2 regions of the Microbacterium marinum genome follow, and region 2 is predicted to be linked to the other one. Evidence: predicted binding sites of a transcription regulator. Region 2 holds the regulator's gene; the other holds the start of a gene.

Region 1 (4,307 bases), 2.4 Mb from region 2:
CTGTTGCCGAAAGCGCCCCCTCTGCACGAGTCGGAGGGGGCGCTTTCGGCACGAGGGGCGCTGTCAGGCGCGGATGCCGCGCTGCGCGGCGCCGCCGGCGGTTGACGCGGCCATTCGCGCATCACCGCCTGACCCTCAGAACAGCATCGCGGCGGCCTGTTCGCGCGTCGCCGTCTTCATCACCGCCCCGGTCGTCTGCACCGGACCGAGGCTCGAGTGGCGCGCTGGACCCTCTTCTTCGGCGCGACCGGCGACCCGGTGCTTCCGCAGCAGCGGCCGCACCCGCGCGCTGAGCAGTTTGCGGTAGCCGGCCGGCGCGTATGAGGAGACGCCCGGGTAGAGCCCGCGATAGCGAGGGAGCAGGTCGGGTCGCTCGCGCTTGAGCCACGCGAAGAACCACTCTTTCGCGCCCGGGCGCAAGTGCAGCGCGCCGAACACGACGCGGACCGCACCGGATGCCGCGATGCGACTGATCGCGTCGTCGAGCACCTCGGGCGAGTCGGTGAGGTGCGGCACGATCGGCATGAGGAAGACGGTCACGCGGAACCCGGCATCGGTGGCTGCGCGGACGGTGTCGAGTCGTGCCTGGAACGTCGGCGCGCCCGGTTCGAGGAGCTGCCGCAGAGGTTCGTCGAGCACCGCGATCGAGAACGCCAGGTGCACGGGCACCGAGGTCGCGGCGTCCGTGAGCAACGGCAGGTCTCGTCGCAGCAGCGTGCCTTTGGTGAGCACGGAGAACGGGGTGCCATGCGAGGCGAGTGCGTCGATGATGCCGGGCATGAGCCGGTATCTGCCCTCGGCGCGTTGGTACGGGTCGGTGTTCGTCCCGAGTGCGACCGGCTCGCGACCCCATGACGGCCGGGCGAGCTCCCGCGAGAGCACCTCGGCGACGTTCACCTTGACGACGATCTGCGAATCGAAGTCGCGCCCCGCGTCGAGGTCGAGGTACGTGTGCGTGTTGCGGGCGAAGCAGTTGTGGCTGATGACGCCGGCGGCGATGAAGTCCTCGGTGTCGGTCGAGATGTCTATGAGGTCCCGTTCCCCGACATCCTCGATCGACACGATGCGCAGATCGGACGTCGTCTTGACGGCCGAGCCGATGATGGCGAGCTTCCGGGTGATCGCAGGTGTGGTGAGTCGGAAGAACCGATCTCGCGACGGGAGCCCGCCGGTCACCCGAACAGCGATGACGCCGTTCGGGCGCGGCGGCTCCGTCACGGACTGCACATCGAAGTGGTCGAGTGCCTCGCGCACGCTGCGGATGAGGCGCGTATCGGTGTTCACGATGCGCAGGATGCCCCGCGAGCACGAGCCTTCAGCGTCGAAGATCCCTGACAGAAACCCCGCGCGCCATGCGGACGTCGGGTCGCTCGGCTCGCTGATGAGTGCTTCGATGCGTTCGACGTGGTCCTTCCGACCGGTGTGGATCGCTGTCATCGCTCGCCGCGTGGCGGTCTGCGGAGCGAATGCCCGCTCGTACGTTTCGACGCCGGCGTTCTGGAGGAACGTGCGAGACCGGTCGAGCGCTTCGCGATCCGCCAGCGCGAGGCGGAACCGGTGCACGACTCGTGTGCGCTTCGCGTCGGTGTAGCTCTTGTGGAGCAGCATTCCGTCGCCGCGGATCATGCCGCTCAGGTAGCCGCGTTCGAAATCGCGATCAGTAGCGAAGTCGCTCGCGTCGTGCGGCGCGCCCGTGCCGAAGCCCTGCAGGCGGTTCCCGGTCGTGAGATGCGGGCGTTGCGCCGCGCCGGAGCCGGTTCCCGTGACGTACTTCCATCCGCGGTTGGTGAGGAACCTATGGTCACCGCTTGAGATGATTTCCGTCCCGTCTGCAAGCGTCACGCGGTATGCGCGTTTGCGCGTCGCCCAGACTGCGCGCACGGTAGAGGGAGTGTAGCGCCGGTACTCCCCGTCTTGCCGAGTTCCGACCAGCACGTCACCGACTCGAACATCCTTGAGTCGCCGGTGTCGGCCGTTTTCGGTCATGACGAGCGTTTCGGGATCAAGGCAATACGTGCATGCATGCGAGCAGCCGCGATAGGGGTTGACGGTCCAGGAGAACGGCATCGCCGAGGTGTGCGGCACGTGATTGAGCGCCGACTTCGCGACCACTTCGTGGAACGTCATCCCGGCGAACTCGGGGGTGGTGACGGAGCGTACGAGGCCACCCAGCGACTCCAGGCCGGGCAGGGCTGCATCGTCGACCGTCGTGATGCTCTGCCCGTTACACCGCACAATCAAATTCGAACAGAGTATCGAAGGTGTGTCAATAATAGAAATCACGAAATCGAACGTGTCGCGCCCGATGCGGTCGCCGCGCCTCGGCGACAATGGAGGGGTGTCGCAGCCCCGGAGTTGCGCGCGCCGGCGCGCGATCCTTCGGGCACGACGACGGCGTCGCGCCCTCGTCATCCTCGTGCTGACGGCCGGGATGGTCATCACTGCGGCCGTCGTCATCCCCCGTGCGCTGGCACCGGATGCGCCCGCCGTCGCGGAGGACGCGCCGCTGATCGCGGCCGACGCCCCGGCCCCCGCGGCCGACGCGCCGAGTCCTGCGGAGTCACCGGCGCCGCCCACCGCCGTGTGTGACCGGCCCGAGGTCGCGGCGGCGCTGCAGACCGGAACGGATGCCGACGTGATCGCCGCTTTCGGAGGCGGTGAGGCCTTCCGTGACGCGGTGGCGACGGATGCCGCGCCCTGCATCGATCTGCACGACGCGGGCCGGCTGTGGGTCGTCGTGAACAAGCGGAACGCACTCGATCCGCTCGAGTACTGGCCCACCCCGCAGGCTCGCCCGCAGGACACGCGGATCGTGGCGGGCGGCTGGCTCCTCGAGCCCGTGGCATCCGCCCTCGACGAACTCTCCGCGGCGGTCTCCGATGCCGGTGCGGGGACGATCGCGGTGAGCAGCGGCTTCCGCCCGTACGACTTCAAGGTCGACACCTACCGGCGGTACGTATCGATGCGCGGGCAGGATGCCGCCGACCTGCGCAGCGCCCGCCCCGGGCACAGCGAGCACCAGACCGGGCTCGCCGTCGACGTCGTCGCGTGCGACAGCGCTGGGTGCGGCGACCACGACGGCTTCGGTGGCACGCCGCAGTCGGACTGGATCGCCGAGAACGCCTGGCGTTACGGGTTCGTCGTCCGCTACGAGGACGGGCACACGGCGACCACCGGGTACTCGGCGGAACCCTGGCATCTGCGATTCGTCGGCCGCGACCTCGCTGCCGCGTACGCCGAGGGCGGGTACACGACGCTCGAGGAGTTCTTCGGCCTGCCGGCCGCGCCCGACTACGGCTGAGCCGCGACCGCAACCTCGACCCGACCTGGTCGACCCGCCCGCCCGAAACGCGGCACTCAGTCGCATCGGGCCTGGCATCCGATCCCACGACGCGCGTACAGTGGAACCGGCGACGCAGCCCACGAGCGCAGCGTCGCGCCGACATGAAAGGGGTGTCGCATGGAGCGCGCCATCTACGACGAGGACCACGAAGCGTTCCGCGACGTGGTCAAGGAATTCCTCAAGCGCTACGTCACGAACGAGAAGCGCGAGCAGTGGGATGCCGCGGGCGAGGTCGACCGCGACACGATGCTCGCCGCCGGTGAAGCCGGGATCATCGGCCTGACGGTCCCCGAGGAGTTCGGCGGCGCCGGCATGCTGCAGGACTACCGATTCCGGACGGTCGTCAACGAGGAGGTCATCCGAGCGGGTGCCGGGTCACTGGCCGGCGCCTTCGGCATCCAGGACGACCTCGCGGTGCCCTACCTCGTGCACATGGGCACCGATGCCCAGAAGCAGAAGTGGCTGCCCCGCATGGCCACCGGTGAGGTCCTCGGTGCGCTGGCGATGACCGAGCCCGGGGCCGGTTCGGACCTCCGTGGCATCAAGACGACGGCGAAGAAGGCCGACGGCGGCTACGTCGTCAACGGCGCGAAGACGTTCATCTCCTCGGGTGCGACGGCGGACATCTTCGTCGTGTTCGTGAAGACGGGCGAGGGCAACCGCCCCGACGCGTTCTCGCTGCTGCTGCTCGAAAGCGGCATGGCCGGGTTCGACCACGGCAAGAAGCTGCACAAGATGGGCTTCCATGGCCACGACACGGCTGAACTGAGCTTCACCGACGTGTTCGTGCCCGAGGAGAATCTCATCGGCGGCGAGGAGGGCAAGGGCTTCATCCAGCTGATGATGAACCTCCCGCTCGAGCGGCTGTCGATCGGCGTCGCCGCGGCTGCTGCCGCGCAGGCCGGCGTCGAGTGGACGATCGCCTACACGAAGGACCGCGAGGCGTTCGGTCAGCGCGTCATCG
Region 2 (4,307 bases):
TCGCGGATGAGGATGCCGCGGTCGTACAGCCCCTGCCACGTGGCTTTCGGGTCGTCGACGCCACCGAACAGGACGAAGTTGGACCAGCTCTCGTAGGGGGTGTACCCCAGGGCAGAGAGCGTTGCAGAGATCCGGTCGCGCTGCGACACGATGTCGTCGACCATCGACAGCATCGTCGGCGCGTGCCGGAGTGCGGCGGTCGCCGCGGCCTGCGTGAGTGCGCTCAGGTGGTAGGGCAGTCTGACCAGCCGCAACGCGTCGATCAGGGCCGGATCCGCCGCGAGATAACCCACGCGCGCGCCGGCGAAGGCGAACGCCTTGCTCATCGTTCGCGAGACGACGAGCCGCTCCCGACCCTGCAGCAGCGTCAGCGCGGAGGATTCCTCCCGCGGGGCGAACTCCCAGTACGCCTCGTCGACGATCACGATGCCCCGCGAGACCTCGTAGACCGCCTCGATGACGTCCAATCCCATCGGGGTGCCGGTGGGATTGTTCGGTGCGCACAGGAAGACGACATCGGGCTGCACCTCGGCGACCTGCGCAGCGGCGTCCGCCGCCGAGAGAGAGAAGTCCGGCCCTCGCGTCCCGCTGACGTACTGCGCGCCCGTCGCGCCCGTCAGCAGCGGGTACATCGAGTACGTGGGTCCGAAGCCGAACGCGGTGCGGCCCGGGCCTCCGAACGCCTGGAGGATGTGCTGGAGCACTTCGTTCGATCCGTTCGCCGCCCAGATCTGGTCGGGCTGGAGTCCGTGACCCAGGTAGTCGGCGAATCCCTCGCGAAGGGCGGTGAACTCACGGTCGGGGTAGCGGTTGATGTCCTGCAGCGCTTGGGCGATGCCGTCGAGGATGTCGTCCGCGACTTCCTCGGGAACGGGGTGGGTGTTCTCGTTGACGTTCAGAGCAACCGGCAGCGGCGCCTGGGGCGCACCGTAGGGTGTCTTGCCTCGCAGATCGTCACGAAGGGGTAGGTCGTCCAGACTCGCACTCACCACGCCATCGTACGGCGCGGAGGGTGACTCATTTCCCGGATGCTGAGCCGGCGTACTCCGTCGGAATGGCCAGCGACTGTCCCGCATCGAGCACCGCCGACGACAGCGCGTTGAGGCTCATGAGCCCGTCGACGACGTCACGCGGGTCGTGACCCGGTGCGATGTCTTCAGCGATCGACCACAGGGAGTCGCCGGGCAGGACCGTCACGGTCTCGAACGAACCGGCCGGAGCACCGGCCTCGCCGCTCGCGAGGGCGCCTCCGCCCGACAGGATCGCTGCAGCGAGCGCGGTCACGACGGGCACCGAAGCGAGGAGAGCGACGACACGGCGGCCGCGAGCCGTGATCCGCAACCGCGTCGAGACGACGGGGGCGATCGGACGGACAGCGTCGGTGATGGTCAGCGTGCTCATGATTCCTCCTCGGGGACGACCCGGTCAGGTGAGATCTTCGCCCTCGCCCATCGGCCGGGACGGGCGAGGTGCGAAGTTCTCTTCCGAATCTATCTTCGATATTCGTAGACTGTCAAGCGACCCGATCTCGGAGATCCATCGAAGACGACACGCGGTCGACTACGAAGAGAACCTCTCGACACCGGATACGGTTTCGATGACGACAGCCCACCACCGACCTCCGACATTCGAAGGCGCGTGCACCCCGCACCGCGGGAAGGACCGGGAAACCGGGACGGGAGAGGAACACATGAGCGAGAAGCCGCAGACCCGCAGGCGCAAGAACCTCAGCGACAAGCAGCTCGCCATTCTGGAGGTCATCCAGCGCTCGATCGCCACGCACGGCTATCCGCCGAGCATGCGCGAGATCGGCGACGCGGTCGGCTTGAAGTCCCTCTCCAGCGTCACCCACCAGCTCGGGCAGCTCGAACTCAGCGGGTATCTCCGTCGCGACCCCGGCAAGACACGCGCGATGGAGGTGCTCATCGACCTGCCCGGGACGGCCGGAGAGAACCCCGCCGACTCGGTGCCCGCCGTCGGTGATGCCGCGATGGTCCCGCTGGTGGGGCGGATCGCCGCCGGTGTGCCGATCACCGCCGAGCAGCAGGTGGAGGAGATCTTCCCCCTTCCGCGGCAGCTCGTCGGCAAGGGCGAGCTGTTCATGCTGAAGGTCTCGGGAGACTCGATGATCGACGCGGCGATCTGCGACGGCGACTGGGTCGTCGTCCGCTCGCAGGCCACCGCCGACAACGGTGAGATCGTCGCGGCGATGCTCGACGGCGAGGCCACCGTGAAGACCTTCCGCCAGCGCGACGGCCACACCTGGCTCCTCCCCCGCAACTCCGCCTTCGAACCGATCCTCGGTGACGAGGCGGTCGTCCTCGGTAAGGTCGTCGCCGTCCTGCGAGCGGTCTGACACCTCTACGGTCGACACGTGACTCACGCGCACGCCGCGTAGCGTGAGAGTCATGACGACGATCGCTCCCTACGGATCCTGGCTGTCACCGCTCTCCGCCGCAGATGCCTCCGCGGCATCCGCTCGATTCGACGGTGCGCGCTTCGTCGGGGACGAGGTGTGGTGGGGCGAATCCCTGCCGACAGAAGGTGGTCGTTCGTCCGTCCGCAGGCGCACCGCGTCCGGCGCCATCGAGGATCTGCTCCCCGATCCCTGGAATGCGCGCTCGCGTGCCCACGAGTACGGCGGCGGCTCCTGGACGGCGACGGCCGAGGGTCGGCTCTTCTTCGTGGAGAAGACCGATCAGCGCGTCTGGAGTCTGCTTCCGGGCGGCGACCCGGTCCCGCTGACCGAGGCCGACGACGCGATCCGGCACGGCGGCCTCCGCTGGCAGGCCGGCACGCTCCTGGCTGTCCGTGAGGTCCACGGCGGGAGCCATGTGCCGCGACGTTCGATCATCGCCATCGCCACCGACGGCAGCCAGACGGTGACGGAGCTCGTGTCGGGCAGCGACTTCCTCGCGCAGCCCGCGCTCAGCCCCGATGGCCGCACGCTGGCGTGGGTCGCGTGGAACCATCCGGACATGCCCTGGGACCGCACCGAGGTGCGCGTCGCCGCACTGGAGGACGGCCGCGTGCGGGCATCACGGTCGGTCAGCGACGGCGCGACCGCGGCCCTTCAACCCGAGTGGACCGTCGACGGCGGCCTCCTGTTCATCGATGAGCCCACGGGACGGTGGAATCTCTACCGGGCGGATGCCGCATCGTCCACCGTCACGCCACTCGCGCCCGCCGACGCCGACACAGGTGCCGGACTCTGGGTGCTGGGGCTGCGGTGGTACGCGCCTCTGGCAGGGGGCGACGTCGTCGCCGTCCGCACGAATGGTGCCGACGAACTCGTTCGGATCGATGCGGCGGGGACCGTGACCCGGCTCGACCTGCCGGTGCGGGCGCGCGCGGTCATCGAGGACGTCCACGGCGATCGGGTGATCGTCACCGGTTCGGCCCCCGGGGTGACCGGTGTGTGGGTCATCGAACCCGACGGCTCCCACGAGCTCGTGCGCGGCAGCGTGTCCGAGCTCGGCGAGACCTGGACCCCCGCCGTGCGTGAGCTCACGGTCGACGGCGCTCACGGGCCCGTCCACGCCTTCGACCACGCTCCGACCAGCCCCACCCACGCAGCGCCCGAGGGAGAACTGCCGCCGTACGTCATCTTCGTGCACGGCGGTCCGACGTCTCACGTCGGGGGTGTGGCCGACAGCAAGACTGTCTACTTCACGAGTCGCGGGATCGGCGTGCTCGAGGTCAACTACGGAGGCTCCACGGGCTACGGCCGCGCCTACCGTGAGCGGCTCCGTGGACAGTGGGGCATCGTCGACGTGGACGACGTTGCCGCAGCCGCGACAGGCCTCGTCGAGGAGGGCCGCGCCGACGCTGCGCGGATCGCGATCGAAGGCGGCTCCGCCGGTGGGTGGACGGTGCTGGCCGCGCTCGTCGGCACCGAGGTGTTCGGCGCCGGCATCTCGCGCTACGGCGTCGGGGATGCCCGGACACTGGCGACCGACACCCACGACTTCGAAGCCCGCTACCTCGATGGACTCATCGGCCCGCTCCCGGAAGCCGAGGCGCTCTACCTGGAGCGATCGCCGCTCGGGCGCACCGAGGGCTTCCGGGTGCCTGTCCTCCTCCTCCAGGGCGATGAAGACGCGGTCGTCCCGCCCACGCAGGCGGAGGCGATCAGGGACGCGCTCCGCTCACGCGGAATCCCCCATGCCTACGTCCTCTATGAAGGCGAGGGGCACGGGTTCCGGAAGGCGGAGACGATCGTCCACTCCCTCGAGTCCGAACTGGCCTTCCTCGGTCAGGTCTTCGGGTTCGAGACGCCAGGGGTGCCACCGGTCGAACTGGACTGA

What was found. Region 2 encodes LexA, which represses DNA repair genes until DNA is damaged. Its sites were predicted from a motif close to TCGAACANNTGTTCGA; they were not measured.
Region 1: BKA24_RS00560 (intein-containing Rv2578c family radical SAM protein) is a predicted target of LexA. The motif match lies at 2,244-2,259, and genes of this name have one in related genera.

Annotation. Positions count from the first base shown of each region.
Region 1 covers NZ_JACHMD010000001.1:126,598-130,904, reverse strand. The annotation lists gene BKA24_RS00560 (intein-containing Rv2578c family radical SAM protein) at 136-2,235, opposite strand; gene BKA24_RS00555 (M15 family metallopeptidase) at 2,339-3,301, shown strand; gene BKA24_RS00550 (acyl-CoA dehydrogenase family protein) at 3,461-4,307, shown strand, end outside.
Region 2 covers NZ_JACHMD010000001.1:2,490,788-2,495,094, forward strand. The annotation lists gene BKA24_RS12255 (histidinol-phosphate transaminase) at 1-989, opposite strand, end outside; gene BKA24_RS12260 (LysM peptidoglycan-binding domain-containing protein) at 1,018-1,401, opposite strand; gene lexA (transcriptional repressor LexA) at 1,691-2,356, shown strand; gene BKA24_RS12270 (prolyl oligopeptidase family serine peptidase) at 2,409-4,307, shown strand.